One region of the Arthrobacter sp. UYP6 genome, then DNA from elsewhere that is predicted to be linked to it. Evidence: predicted binding sites of a transcription regulator. Region 1 holds the regulator's gene; each other region holds the start of a gene.
What was found. The regulator Rex, encoded in region 1, represses fermentation and respiration genes when NADH is low (regulators of the CRP and FNR family bind a similar motif). The targets are predictions, from matches to a motif close to CTTGTGAANNNNTTCACAAG.
Positions count from the first base shown of each region.

Region 2: rhaI (L-rhamnose isomerase) is a predicted target of Rex. The motif match lies at 1,563-1,582, and genes of this name have one in related genera.
Region 3: ABIB35_RS09470 (queuosine precursor transporter) is a predicted target of Rex. The motif match lies at 3,411-3,430, and genes of this name have one in related genera.

Region 1 is NZ_JBEPPM010000006.1:5,408-10,402, reverse strand. Features, by position in the region: gene ABIB35_RS06580 (HAD family hydrolase) at 1-463, opposite strand, end outside; gene ABIB35_RS06575 (glutaredoxin family protein) at 551-805, shown strand; gene ABIB35_RS06570 (redox-sensing transcriptional repressor Rex) at 938-1,648, shown strand; gene ABIB35_RS06565 (hypothetical protein) at 1,670-2,059, opposite strand; gene ABIB35_RS06560 (ABC transporter permease family protein) at 2,604-3,416, opposite strand; gene ABIB35_RS06555 (YceI family protein) at 3,587-4,129, opposite strand; gene ABIB35_RS06550 (histidine phosphatase family protein) at 4,273-4,935, shown strand.
Region 2 is NZ_JBEPPM010000003.1:169,952-174,946, forward strand. Features, by position in the region: gene ABIB35_RS03840 (hypothetical protein) at 1-90, opposite strand, end outside; gene ABIB35_RS03845 (LacI family DNA-binding transcriptional regulator) at 489-1,499, opposite strand; gene rhaI (L-rhamnose isomerase) at 1,639-2,805, shown strand; gene ABIB35_RS03855 (bifunctional aldolase/short-chain dehydrogenase) at 2,811-4,847, shown strand; gene ABIB35_RS03860 (rhamnulokinase) at 4,844-4,995, shown strand, end outside.
Region 3 is NZ_JBEPPM010000009.1:89,059-94,053, forward strand. Features, by position in the region: gene ABIB35_RS09450 (polysaccharide pyruvyl transferase family protein) at 1-1,155, shown strand, start outside; gene thiD (bifunctional hydroxymethylpyrimidine kinase/phosphomethylpyrimidine kinase) at 1,258-2,103, opposite strand; gene ABIB35_RS09460 (hypothetical protein) at 2,194-2,655, opposite strand; gene ABIB35_RS09465 (TetR/AcrR family transcriptional regulator) at 2,648-3,328, opposite strand; gene ABIB35_RS09470 (queuosine precursor transporter) at 3,562-4,305, shown strand; gene tgt (tRNA guanosine(34) transglycosylase Tgt) at 4,401-4,995, opposite strand, start outside.

The DNA.
Region 1 (4,995 bases):
CGGTCCCCAGCGCTCCGGTGAGGTGCAGCCGATCGGCGATGACGGAGGCCACCTCCACGGGGGTGCCCGTGACCAGCCATACCGGCCTGCCGGATTTCATATGTTGCTCGGTAAGGGCCCGGGTGCCGGGCCAGATCTTGGATTCGATCATTTCGTCATAGACTTCTTCGCCCAGAACCCGGATATCCGCCGCAGCCAGGCCGGTAGCCAGTGTCAGCGCGGCGTCGCGCACCGAATGCACGTCCTTGAGGTTTTCGCCCTGCAGCATGAACCGCGCCTGCTTGCGGGCGAAGCCGAAGGCTTCCCGAAGCGTAAAGACCCGGCGCTGATACATCTTCCGCCCCACATGGAAAAGGCTGGCGCCGCGCATCAGTGTGTTGTCGACGTCAAAGAAAGCAGCCTCGCCAGGTTTGACCGCCGCTGCCATGGGCTCGGCGGCTCGTACTGCGGTGGTTCTGGGCATACCCCGAGTCTACGCAAAAACTATGCTCAGCCGCCGATGGGCCGCGCACCGTGCCCGGATGGTGGACACAACGGCTAATTTAGAGGTATGACCTCCTCGACCGGTTCCCCCGACCTCCTCCTGCTCACCCGTCCGGGATGCCACCTGTGCGCCGATGCCCGGAAGGTGTTGGACCGGATCCGCTTGGACCTGGGGATTGGCTGGCGCGAAGAATCCATCGACGGAAACGATGAGCTGACGTCCCGCTTCGGAGAAGAGATTCCCGTACTGCTGATTGACGGCGTGCAGCGCGACTTCTGGCAGCTGGACGAGGCCAGGATCCGCCGCCTCCTGGGGGCGTAGCGCCCGGAGCTTTGTCCCCGCACTCCGGCGGGCTTAGAGTGGAAAACCCGGGGCCGTTTCCTGCTGATGAGTGGCGGGGCGGGCGCCTGCCCTGCGCATCAGCATCGTGGACACCAACAATGATAGGGACACGTGAGTATCTCGGAGGAACCTTCCCGGCCGGCCGGCACAGTTGGCCACCGACAGATTCCGCCTGCGTCCCTGACCCGCCTGACCATCTATCTGCGCGCGTTGGGCAGCATGCTGGCCGACGGTATTGAACGCGTTTCCTCGGACGAGCTGGCCGATGCTGCCGGGGTCAACTCTCCCAAACTGCGCAAAGACCTGTCCTATCTGGGCTCTTACGGCACGCGCGGGGTTGGCTATGACGTTTCCTATCTCAGTGAACAGATCTCGGCGGCGCTGGGCCTGACGCGTAACTGGAGAGTGGCCATTATCGGGGCTGGAAACCTGGGCAAGGCGCTGGCCGGCTATCCGGGGTTCGGCTCACGCGGCTTCGAAGTCGTGGCACTCCTAGACGCCGACCAGATGGTGGTCGGCCAGGAAATCGGGTGGCTCCGGGTAAATTCCGTGAACGACATGGAGAGTGTCCTGGTGCGGACCAGAGCCAACATGGCGGTGCTGTCGGTTCCAGCCGAAGTGGCACAGGAACTGTGCGACCGGCTGATCGCCGGCGGTATCACCAGCATCCTGAGCTTTGCGCCGGTGGTCCTGCAGGTTCCAAACCACGTCCAGGTGCGCAAGGTGGACATGGCTACCGAGCTCCAGATCCTGGCGTACCACGCACAGCGGGCCCAGATGTCGGATATCGCGGCTAAAGCCCGGGCCCGGCTGGCAACGTAGCGGGCATCGCCGTCGTCGGTGTTAGCCCATGCCCAAATACTGGCTGCGCCGGGGTCGGAAGTATCTGGCGCAATCCTGCCGGTACAGCAGCGCCAGCCCGCCGCTTGCCACAAGCACTGCCAAGGCCTGGGGCTCCGAGCCGCCCTGCACGGTGATGGCCAGCGCTGCGGCGGCAAGGACCGAACCGCCGATGCGGGCCCAGTTCCGTCCTTCACGAATCATGAAGGCGAACAGCACATAGACGCCCAGGACCACCACCGCGGCACCAAGGGTCGCAGCCTGCACGGTTGCGGCGTACTCCTTGACGTTGACTCCCAGTTGCCCAAGCTGGACAGCAGACGGGGGCAGTTCGGTAATGGGCCGGCGGCTTGCCGCCACCCCGCCGGCAAAGCTGATGAGGCCCGCCAGCATGATCAGGGTAAAGCCCAGCCGTACTGCGCGAGGCCGCGGGCCCTTCCACTCGTTGTAGGGGATGCGAGCCGGCAGCGGCGGCTTGGGCGCCGATGTGGGCGCAGCGGGTAGTGCCGTGCCCGCGGGTGGAGCAGCGGCCGGTGCCGTGCCCGCGGGCGGATCAGCTGCAGGCGTCCGCTGGGCGGCGGCGTCGGGCGCTGCCGGTATCGGGGCAGAGGGTTTGGCTGGGGGCGGGGCTCCGAATATCGCCCCGGGGGTGCTGGCGGTTCTGATCCGGCTGCGGAAGGTGCCCCGGACTTTCTGGCTTAGTCGCAGCAGGGGGACACGGGGTTTTTGTGGATTAGGGGAAGCGGGAAGTGAACTCATCGCGGGTGCCGCCTTTGAAAAAAGGGATACGCTCTCCGCCGGGCCGGGCAACCGATCCCGGCGGGAGATCAAACGCTACCCCCGTTTCTCCCCGCTGTGACCACTGCCGGCCGGGCTTGGCGGGGCTGGACACAAAAAAAGGGCCGACCCGCCAAAACGGGTCGGCCCTGAGTGTCCCCTAGTAGGGCCCAAAGCGGGGTTGGCGGCGGAAATACGGCTGCGCCAGCGGGCGGTAGAGCATCACCACTCCTACAATTCCGGCCAGGGAACTCAGCAGGGACAGCAGGTTCAGCGGCGAGGAGAAGGCCAGTCCCGACACCAGCGTGAGCAGCAAACCAACCGCGGACAGCGCTGCGAATACCGTGGCGATAATCCGTGCCCAGTTTTTCCCCTTGCGGATCAGAACAGCCAACAGAACGTAAATCAGAAGGGAAATCACCGACAGGACGATTCCGGCTGTGACAAACGAGGTGCGCAGCAGTTCGCCAGTGACACCGGCATCTTCAAAGGTCTGCCGGTCCGTGGGGGAGAGCGTAGCCAGCGGATCGTCGGACGCGGCGAGGACTGAAATGACCATGGAAATGAACGTCAGGATCCCGGCGGCAATGATCAGCCAGAAACCGGTCATGACCTCCCGGGGCGCCGGTCCTTTGACGCCCGGGAAGGGACCGCCGGATCCCGGGTAAGCGTATCCGGAGGGCTGGGCCGCCTGGTAGCCGTAGGGACTTTGCGGCTGCTGGCCGTAGGGCTGGCCTGGCTGCTGCCCGTAGGGGCCCTGAGGCTGCTGGCCGTACGGCTGGCCGGGCTGCCCATAGGCGGTGTACGGCTGGTCGGCCTGCCCGCCGTTCGGGTTTTGCCCGGTGTACTGGCCCTGACCGTACTGGGGCGGCTGCGGCAGCCGCTGGCCATACTTGGGCTGATCGTCGGCAGGGCCGGGATCTTGGGGACTATTGGGGTTCCGGGGGTCCGGACTATTCGGAGGAGTGCTCATTGCCGCCTACTTGCTTGTTGGTGCAGGTACTGCTCCCGAAGGAGTGCCGATCAGGGAACCACAATCGGTTCTCCCCAGCCTATCGCGGGGCAAAAACAACGGACACCCCGGCCGGATTGGGCTGGGGCGTCCGTTGGGGTTGGCCCATTCGGGCCGATGGCGTGGAGGGCCTAGGCTGCAGCCACGAATGCGGCGTCAACGTTGATGGTGACCTTGTCCCCAATGAGGACTCCGCCGCCTGCGAGGGGCGCGTTGTAGGTCAGGCCAAAGTCCTTGCGGCTGATGACGGTGGTTCCGGAGAAACCGGCGCGGGTGGCGCCGAAGGGATCAACGGCCACGCCGTTGAATTCGGTGTCCAGGACCACGGGACGCGTGGTTCCCTTGATGGTGAGGTCGCCGGAGACCTTGTAGGTTTCGCCGGAGCCTTCGATGCCGGTGACGGCGAAGGTCAGTTCGGGGAACTGCTCGACGTCGAAGAAGTCGGCTCCCTTGACGTGGCCGTCGCGGTTGGCGTCATTGGAATTGAAGGACGAAGACTTGATGACGGCCTTGACTGCGGACGACTCGAGGGTCGGGCCAACCTCCATGACGGCTGCGACGTCGTCGAAGTTTCCGCGAACCTTGCTGATTCCGGCGTGACGGACAGTGAATCCGATCTCGCTGTGCGAGCCGTCGAGGGTCCAAGTACCGGTGGTGAGTCCGCTGGGGATCATGGTGTTCTCCTGTTGCTGGTGGGTTCCGGGGCACGCCCCGCTGCATGTTCATGCATTTGCATCTACTGTTGCACATAATGGTTCAAGCTTCAAGTATCTGGCCAATTTAGTTGCTGCGTGCTCTCTCTGCGAAACTTACATACATGTCGCGTGCCTCGATCCACCTCGTCCGTCATGGAGAAGTCTTTAACCCCGACGGAGTCCTTTATGGGCGCCTGCCGGAGTTCCACCTGTCCGACCTGGGCCAGGAAATGGCCCGCCGCGTCGCCGGTTACTTTGAAGCGCAGAAGAACGACGGCGCCAACCTGGTGCACCTTGTGGCCTCGCCGCTGACCCGGGCCCAGGAGACGGCGGCCCCGATTGCGGCGGCCCTCGGCCTGGAAATCACCACTGATGATCGCATCCTGGAAGCGACCAACCGTTTTGAAGGTCTCTCCGGTGTCACCAGCCGCCTGCGCAATCCAAAGTACTGGCCGCTCATGTACAACCCCTTCAAGCCGTCCTGGGGCGAACCCTACGCAGCACAGGCGGAGCGGGTAATGGCCGCCGTCAACGACGCCCGGCTGCGCGCCACCGAACGTGGCGGAGACCGCGCCGAAGCCGTATTGGTCAGCCATCAGCTGCCCATCTGGGTGACGCGGCTGGCGGCCGAAGGACGTAAGCTCTGGCACGACCCCCGGAACCGTGAGTGCACCCTGACCTCGGTTACCACCCTGGATTTTGACGGTGACACGCTGATTGGCGTCCGCTACACGGAGCCCTCCGCGGACCTGCTGCCGGGTGCTGCGAACATCCCGGGAGCATAATAGAATTACTACGCGTTGTAGAAGTGGCCCCCTGCCGCGATGAAAGCTGGAATTAGTTGA
Region 2 (4,995 bases), on a different contig from region 1:
CATGAGGTAGGACGCGACGAGTTCCAGGTTATTTGCATCAATAAGAGATACTTCCCTGATGGTCAGGTCGCTGCCGCTGCTGTTCTCCACCACGCTTCCAAATGCTGCGGTGCCGTGATTTGGCTGTACGGCGCAGACCGTGGCATCACCGGTAGTCAGGGGACCGTTGATGTTCCATGTTGGCCCGGATCCGGCCAGCAAGCTAAGGAGAGCAAGACACGCTGTCCAGCAAAAGGGTTGAGCCCGCACGGCCGGTGCCCGCATGGATGCCGATGTTCGCATCTACTCTCCTTTAAGCCAGATAAGGAAGAGAGAGGAACATTGCTCGTCAGTGAAGAACGTGTCCCCGCAGGTCCTCGAATCCCCCCGCGGGACGCGTAAAGGCAGTACATCACGGATGCATCAAAAAAAGCGTTGGGCGGGACCATCTATTGTGGCGGGGTTCAGGAATCTATGTGCAGGTGAGAGGGAGGCGTGGATGTGGACTGTTAGCTCCGCGTGCTCTGCCGGGCCACCAGCTCGGGGGTAAAGCGCACCTGCCGGGCAGGAGCGTGGGCGTCAGCGAGCTGTTCCTGCAGCAGGGTGACGGCGGTCCGGCCGATCTCTTCAGCGGGCTGGCGGATTGAGGACAGCGGCACCACGGTGGACTGCGCAAAGTCGATGTCGTCGTAGCCGATCAGCGCCACGTCCTCGGGGACCCGCAGCCCGTTGATGAGGAGCAGGGACTGCAGGACGCCGACGGCAAGGAGGTCGTTGGCGCAGAAAATTGCTTCCGGCAGTCTGTCCCGGCTTCGTTCCACCAGTTCCTGGCCCACGGCACGGCCGGCCAGGACGGTCATGTCTGCCGCCTCGAGCACTTCAAGGCTCGCGTCCGGATGCTCGGAGACTGCCTTTAGTGCTCCTTCAAGCCGATCTGCGACCTGCCTGATGCCGGGGGAGCCGCCCACGAAGGCCAGCCGCCGCCGTCCGGTGTCCAGCAGGTGCTCTGCAGCCATGAACCCTCCGGCCGTATCGTCCACCGAAACGGAACTGTGGTCCCCGGGGCCGCCTTCCCGGTCCACCAGGACGGCGGCCACTCCGCGGTCCCGCAGTGCACCGATCCGGGCGCTGATGTCCCCCGCCGGAGAAATCAGCACCCCCTGGACCCGCTGTTCTTCGAAGAGGGTGACGTACCGTGCCTCCCGGTCCGGGTCATTGCCGCTGTTGCCCATGATGATGTCGCTGCCGTGCAGTGTGGCCTCGTTCTCAGCGGCGCGGGCAACGGCGGCAAAAAACGGGTTGGACGAGTCCAGGACAATCATTCCAATGGTGCGGCTCTGGCCGGCACGCAGTTGGCGGGCGGCATCATTGCGGACAAATCCCAGGGTTTCGACGGCGCCCTGCACCCGTTCGCGGGTGGCCGGTGCCACCCGATCCGGGTGGTTAAGGACGTTCGAGACGGTTCCCACGGCCACACCAGCCAGCGCTGCCACCTCTTTAATACTCGCTGCCATCGGGATCCCCATATTTTTCGCCGGTACCTGTCTTGACAGCCTACCGCGGAAACCATAAGTTTGACTCGTATTATGAAACGATTCAAACCCGGCGCTGTGAGCCGGAGAATCGCTTTCCACCTTCTGCCAGCTTGGAGATCAGCCAATGACGTCCCTGTCCGAGATTCTTCCCGACCTTGAAGGTCTGGGAATTGAGGTTCCATCGTGGGCCTACGGAAATTCCGGCACCCGGTTCAAGGTTTTCGCCACCCCCGGAACCCCGCGCACCATCCGGGAGAAGATCGCGGACGCCGCCAAGGTCAACGAGCTGACCGGGCTGGCTCCCGCCGTCGCGCTGCATATCCCCTGGGACAAGGTGGATGACTACGCGGAGCTCGGAACGTACGCCAAGGAGCACAACATTGCCCTGGGCACGGTGAATTCCAATACGTTCCAGGATGATGAGTACAAGTTCGGCAGCCTGACGCACAGCAATCCGGCCGTGCGGCAGAAGGCCATTGACCATATGTATGAGTGCATCGAGGTCATGCACCAGACCGGCTCCCGGGACCTGAAGATCTGGCTTGCCGACGGCACCAACTACCCGGGCCAGGGCAACATGCGCTCCCGCCAGGACTGGCTGGCGGACTCGCTGCGGAAAGTCTATGACCGCCTGGGCGAGGACCAGCGGATGGTCCTGGAGTACAAGTTCTTCGAGCCGGCTTTCTACCACACCGATGTTCCCGACTGGGGCACGTCCTACGCCCACACCCTGGCCCTGGGCGAGAGGGCGCTGGTCTGCTTGGACACCGGCCACCACGCGCCGGGCACCAACATCGAGTTCATCGTGGCGCAGCTGCTGCGCCTGGGCAAGCTGGGCTCCTTTGACTTCAATTCCCGCTTCTACGCGGACGATGACCTGATTGTGGGCTCCGCTGACCCGTTCCAGCTCTTCCGCATCCTGTTTGAAGTAGTGCGCGGCGGCGGCTTCGGCCCCAAGTCCGGCGTCTCCCTGATGCTGGACCAGTGCCACAACCTCGAGGAGAAGATCCCCGGCCAGATCCGCTCCGTGCTCAACGTGCAGGAAATGATGGCCCGCGCCATGCTGGTCGACACCGAGGCGCTGGAATCCGCGCAGACCTCCGGAGATGTCCTGGGTGCGAATGCCGTCTTCATGGATGCCTTCTACACCGATGTCCGTCCGGGCCTGGCACAGTGGCGCGAGTCCCGCGGGCTGCCTGCGGATCCGATGGCGGCCTACGCGGCCAGCGGATACCAGAACAAAATCAACACCGAACGCCAGGGCGGCCAGCAGGCCGGATGGGGAGCCTAAAAGAAATGACCAACGAAACAGTCAGTGCGCTGATCGCGCGCTCGAACCGTCTCGGCGCTGACAAGCGCAATACCAACTATGCCGGCGGCAACACCTCCGCCAAGGGCTTCGATACCGACCCGGTCACCGGCGAAAACGTTGAGCTGCTCTGGGTCAAGGGCTCCGGCGGAGACCTCGGCACCGTCAAGGAAGCCGGGCTGGCCGTCCTGCGGCTGGACCGCATGCGCGCCATGGTGAACACCTACCCCGGCGTGGACCGCGAAGACGAAATGGTGGCTGCTTTTGACTACTGCCTCCACGGCAAGGGCGGAGCGGCACCCTCGATTGACACCGCCATGCATGGCCTGGTGGACGCCGCACACGTGGATCACCTGCATCCGGATTCCGGCATTGCCATTGCCACGGCGGCCACCGGCGAAGCCCTGACGCAGAAGATCTTCGGCTCCAAGGTGCTCTGGGTGCCCTGGCGCCGTCCCGGCTTCCAGCTGGGCCTGGACATTGCCGCCATCAAGAAAGCCAACCCGCAGGCCATCGGCACCATCCTTGGCGGCCACGGCATTACCGCCTGGGGTGCCACGTCCGAAGAGGCCGAAGCCAACTCGCTGTGGATCATCGAAACCGCTGAAGCGTACATCGCCGCCAACGGCCGCAAGGATCCGTTCGGCGCCGTCCTGCCCGGTTACTCTGCGCTGCCCGAAGCCGAGCGCCGCGCCAAAGCCGCCGCCCTGGCGCCGGTTCTTCGTGGACTGGCGTCCACCGACAAGCCGGCCGTGGGGCACTTCACCGATGACGCCGTCGTCCTGGACTTCCTGGAACGCGCCGAACATCCGCGCCTGGGCGCCCTGGGCACCTCCTGCCCGGACCACTTCCTGCGGACCAAGGTCAAGCCGCTGATCCTAGACCTGCCCGCGGGTGCTTCCGTGGAGGACAGCATTGCCCGGCTGAAGGAACTACACGAGCAGTACCGTGCGGATTACCAGGCCTACTATGACCGCCACAGCACCGAAGATTCGCCCGCCCTGCGCGGTGCCGACCCCGCTGTGGTCCTGGTGCCGGGCGTGGGCATGTTCACTTATGGTGCCAACAAGCAGACCGCACGCGTGGCCGGCGAGTTCTACCTCAACGCCATCAACGTGATGCGCGGAGCCGAAGCTATCTCCACCTACGCCCCGATCGAGGAATCCGAAAAATTCCGGATTGAGTACTGGGCGCTGGAGGAAGCCAAGCTGGCGCGCATGCCCAAGCCGAAGTCCCACGCCACCCGTATTGCGCTGGTGACCGGCGCTGCCTCGGGCATCGGCAAGGCCATCGCCACCCGCCTTGCCGCCGAAGGCGCCTGCGTGGTCATCGCCGACCTGAACCTGGAGAACGCCGAAGCCGTGGCCGCCGAACTGGGCGGACCCGACGTCGCCGTCGGCGTGCAGGCGGACGTAACGGACGAAGCCCAGGTGCAGGCGGCAATCGACGCGACCGTCCTGGCCTTCGGCGGACTGGACCTGGTGATCAATAATGCCGGCCTGTCCATCTCCAAGCCGCTGCTGGAAACCAGCGAAAAGGACTGGGACCTGCAGCACAACGTCATGGCCAAGGGTTCGTTTTTTGTCTCCAAAGCTGCGGCCAAGGTACTGATCGACCAGGACATGGGCGGAGACATCATCTACATCTCCTCCAAGAACTCGGTCTTCGCCGGACCGAACAACATTGCTTACTCCGCCACCAAAGCCGACCAGGCGCACCAGGTGCGCCTGCTGGCCGCGGAGCTGGGGGAGTACGGCGTGAAGGTCAACGGCATCAACCCCGACGGCGTGGTCCGCGGCTCCGGCATCTTTGCCGGCGGCTGGGGCGCCAAGCGTGCCGCTGTTTACGGCGTTCCGGAAGAGGAACTGGGCAAGTTCTACGCCCAGCGCACCCTGCTCAAGCGCGAGGTTCTGCCGGAGAACGTGGCGAACGCGGTGGCAGTGCTGACCGGCGAGGACCTGTCCCACACCACGGGCCTGCACATTCCGGTTGACGCCGGCGTGGCGGCGGCTTTCCTGCGATGAGCGCGAACACGCCGGACACGCAGGCTGCGGCCGGCGTGTTTGCCGCCGTCGACATTGGCGCCTCATCCGGCCGGGTTATCCTCGGCCGGACGGGGCCCGGCGGGCTGGCTCTGGAGACGGTGCACCGCTTTCCCAACGGTGTCCGGGA
Region 3 (4,995 bases), on a different contig from region 1:
GAGCGGGCGGCAGTGATCGCCATAGCCCGGTCGCTGGGCAAGCCCGTGGTGGTGTCCGGGCAGACTCTGGGGCCCGCACTGACGGGTGTTGATGCTCTGGCTTTAGCATCCGTTCTTGGCGCGGCGGACCTCAGCGGAGTCCGGGAGCAGGCCTCAGCGGACGTTGCCCGCCGGTTGGATGTTTCAGTGGTCGCCGGCCTGGATGACGCCTCGTTCCTAGCCGCCGCGGGCGAAGGATCGTCAGGTATTTCCTCCTTCGCGGAGGCTTCGACAGATGTCGGGGAACACCTACGCAAACTGCCTGATTCGGGATACGTTGCCGTCACGGTTTCGCCCTATGCTGGCGGGCCGGAAGATCTTTATGCCCTGCTCGGCGCCGAGCTTGATGCCCTGCACCTGGAGACCGGGCTGCCCTCGGTGTTCGTTCCCCACCTCGGGACAGGAACCGACGGCTGGGATTCCCAAGCACACGCCCGTATTGCCGCGTCGATGTCCTCCCCGTCCCAGCGGCTCCCGGTGCTTCCGGCCAGGAACGTTGCAGCGCTGACGTCCGGGGCGTCCCTCGTGGTGACGTCACGTTACCACCCGGCGGTCTTTGCACTTTCGAAAGAAGTGCCGGTAGTTGCTCTGGCCGTGGATAGCTACAGCGGTGTTCGGCTGGAGGGGGTCATGGCCAATTGGGGCCTGAGGGACTTTGTCCTCCCGCTGCCCGCGCTAAAGGCAGGGCTGCTGGCGCCGGCACTGGCGGAAAGCTGGCAGCGTAAAACGGAGATTTCCAAGCACCTCAAGGACATCTCACCCTCCCGGAAAGCCTGGTCCCGGCAGTGGTGGGACGCTGTCGCGGCTGTATTCTCCGGACCGGAGCCCGGACCGGAGTCCGGACCCCGGACTGTGAACGACCTTTCTGCGGCGCCTGCGTTCCGGGCTTCCGGGTCCTGGCGGGCCTCGGCGGGCGAAGCGGCCGGCGGGTTCTATGCGGAGTCGGGCCTCAATGCTCAGCACGCCGTCGAACAGGACCGGCTCCGGTCTTACTCGGAACAGCGGCAGCGGGAACTGGAAGAGCTGCGGGCGGAGCACGAGCGGTTACTGAACTCGCGGACGGTTAAGACGGCGCTGTCCCTGCACCGGAGATACTCCACGTTCTTTCGGCGCTAGCGGCCGGCCGGTCCTTCTTCCCGGGGCAGGGCGCCCGGGAGGAAGGACCGGTCGGCGGGGCCCAGGAGGACTGTGGCCCAGCAGGACTGTGGCCCAGGAGGGCTACAGCGCGGGCCCCTGCCCGGCATTGCCCTGCCACAGGGCATCAAACGGAGTGTTGGAGGAAACCCGGTTGCGGATGCCTTCGGTGACAAATGCCTTGGCTGTCTTGGCGGCCTGCAGAGGGCTGGCTCCCTTGGCGAGCTCGGCAGTGATTGCTGCTGCGAGCGTGCAGCCGGCGCCGCTGACGGCGACATCGCCCACCTTGGGGGCCCGCAGCACCTCCATGGTTTCGCCGTCGTAGAACACGTCCACGGCGTCGTCGCCTTCAAGCCGCACTCCGCCCTTGGCGAGGACCACGGCACCTGAGGCCTCATGGATGCGGCGGGCAGCTTCCTGCAGGTCCTCGACGCTGTCGATGGAGTCCATGCCGGACAGAGACATCGATTCAAAGTGGTTGGGGGTGACAAAGGTGGCCAGCGGCAGGATCTGGGCCTTGAGCGCCTGGTCCGTGTCCAGAGCCGCGCCCGGCTCCTGGCCCTTGCAGATCAGGACCGGGTCCAGGACGATGTTGGTCCATTCCTGGCTCTGCAGGGCTTTGGCCACGGTGTCGATTGTTGCCGGTGTTCCGAGCATGCCAATCTTGACCGTGGTCAGGTCATAAGCGGTCTGGATGGCTTCAAGCTGGTCGCTGATCACCTGGGCGTCCACGGGCACAAACCGGTGGTTCCAGTTGTCTTTGGGATTAAAGGAGACGATGCACGTCAGAGCCGCTATCCCATAGGTTCCGAGTTCCTGGAACGTTTTGAGGTCGGCCTGGGCGCCGGCACCGCCGGTGGCTTCAGAGCCGGCAATGGTTAAGGTGACGGCCGGAGCAGCCGTTTGCGCAGAGTGTGTGTTAGCAGACATGCCTCCATCTTCCACCCAAAACGATCATGGGTGCCAGCGAGGGCCTGCTGACCTGGCTGCGCTCTGGGGCGGCCAAAACGCGCAGGTGGGTTAGGGGCGGGCAAATCGCCAAATGACGGCACGGCCTGCCGCCATGGACAGCCCAATGGCGGTGCCCATCAGCAGCGGAACCAGCACCGCGTGCACGCTCAGGCCAATGATGAGCCAGCCGAGCAACAGGGGCACCAGGAAGAACATCAGGATGTGGATGCCCTGGTTGAGGACGCCGCGCAGCGTCCATCCCAGGATGAGGGCGACGGGGAGTGTGGTGAACAGGCCCAGGCCGGCAGCGTAGAACGCAGCGACAATGACGGTCCAGACATAGCCCCAGAAGTCCCGCGACGCCCCCCAGCCCACCGCTACCGTGGCGATTAAGGCAAGGACAATGCAGGCCACCGCATAGCCCAGTGCAACAGCCAGGGGGCCGGGAAGCACCCGCGAGTCAGGTGGCGTCGTGTCGGTGGATACCGGCGCGGGGGGAAGGGCGACGTCGTCGTCGCTTGTGTCAGTCATCGCGTCTGGCTCCCTGGAATAGGCGAACTACATCCTCCACGATATTGCGGACCACGGGCAGGCGGGAGAGGATGACGAGCTTCGCTGCCAGCGGCGCGACGTTTTGTACCAGCCTGCGGGAGCGCCGTTGACCGGGCGAGCGGTCATAAATCCAGAAAAGCGTGACCCCCATGTGCACCAGCCACAGGAGCTCGGGCAGATCATCGCGGATGGCCAGCGGGGGCTGCGGGCGCGAGACTGTGACGGCCTGTCGGAACAGCGCTATCGATTTTGCGCGGCCGACTCCCTCGTCCCCGGAGCCGTGGCGGCGGCTGGGTCCGGAGGCCGAAGACGGCGGCATGGCCGTGCGCATAAAGTGGGCACCGAAGTCGTGGTACGGGCCCATGATGTCCAGATTGGCCAGGAGGATCAGGCGCAGATGTTCGCCCAGATTCTGGCCGTCGCGGAGCAGGGGAAGGGACCGGCTGCGGTGTTCATCCTGCAGGAACCGGTACAGCTCGGCAACGAGTTCATCCTTGGACCGGAAGTAATAGTACGCATTACCCACGGACACCCCAGCCGCCTCGGCGATGCTGCGCATGGTGGTTTTTGCATATCCCCGGGTGCGGAACTGGGAGAGTGCTGAATCGATCAGCAGCCGACGGGTCTGCTCACTCTTGACCGTTGCCGTCATTCGTGTTCCTCGGTTCAGTTTTCAGGGTGCGTGTTTGCTGCATATGCGCGCAGCGGCCCCGTACGAATGTCAGTACATCACGTTTTTGAACGCGTTCAAAAAGATGGACGGCTCCACGCCCGGGCAGAACGTGGCAGAATTGACGGCGGCCCCTGACAGGCCGCCCGGTGCAGCGGGCACAGTGCTAATACAGCCGGTGAAAGCCACGGCGAACCACTAGGAAACGGAACCCCATGCACACCCATACCGGCGCCGAGACGGCGTCCGCTCCGGCATTTGCCGCGCGCGGCAGTTCGCATTACGACATCATCCTGACGCTTATGTGCGTGGTGATTGTCATTTCCAACATCGGAGCCACCAAGGGCGTGGTCCTGGGGCCGATTTTCGGCGACTTCAGCATCGTGACGGACGGCGGCTTTTTCCTCTTCCCTCTGGCCTACATCCTCGGTGACGTGATCAGCGAGGTCTACGGCTTCAAGGCGGCACGGCGTGCGATCTTCACCGGCTTTGCCGTGGCGGCGCTGGCCGCAGTAAGTTTCGCGGTGATTATTGCGCTGCCCGGGTTCGACGACGACTACGGACAGTCCAAGCAGGCAGCACTGGAGCTGGCGCTGGGCCCGGTGTGGCAGATTGTACTGGCCAGCCTGCTCGGTTTTGTTGCCGGACAGACGCTGAACTCCTGGGTCCTGGTACGGATGAAGGAGAAGTTCCGGGAGCGTGCCCTGATTGGACGGCTCATGGCCTCCACCGGTGTGGGCGAGTTTGCTGACACGCTCATCTTCTGCGCCATTGCAGCACCCATTATCGGGATCACCGATGCCGGCAGTTTCATCAACTACGTCATCTTCGGGTTCGTGTATAAGACGCTCATTGAGTTCCTTTTTGTTCCGGTGACGGCCCTGGTTATCAAGGCCATCAAAAAGCGTGAGCCCAGTTACGCCGCCTCTGCCTCCCAGCAGCCCGAAAACGTGTCCTAAGGACCCGGCCGGCGTGACGGCGTCTACGCCCCCTCCGGCGTTTGCGCCTCCGGCCTGATGGAGCCCTGGTTGTTCAGGCCTGAGGCGCCGGCCGCCTACGACTTGGGGCTGTAGTACTTGCCGAGGGTTTCAGCCTTGAAATCGAAAAACGAGCCGTCTTCAATCGCCAGCCGCGCATCATCCACGAGCTTCACCGTGAAGCGTTCGTTGTGAATGGACACCAGAGTGGAGGCAACCATTTCCTTAGCCCGGAAGAGGTGATGGATGTAGGCCTTCGTATAGTGCGCGCAGGCATAGCAGTCGCAGCCCTCTACCAGGGGCGTGAAGTCCTTTTTAAACCGCGCATTGGAGAGGTTCAGACGGCCGTGCGGCGTGTAGAACGCTGACGTGCGCGCCACCCGGGTGGGGGACACGCAGTCGAAGGTGTCGGCACCGTTTTCGATGGCGGTGAAAATGTCATCGGGTTCGGAGATTCCCAGCAGGTGCCGCGGCTTGTCCTCGGGCAGCTCCTCGGTGCACCAGCGCACGATGGTTCCCAGGTTTTCTTTCTCCAGGGCGCCGCCAATGCCGAAACCGTCAAAGTCCATGGCGCCCAGATCGCGGGAGGCCTTTCGGCGCAGATCCTCGTACTGGGCGCCCTGCAAGACGCCAAACAGGGCCTGATAGGGCTTGCCGATGCGTTCCTCGGTG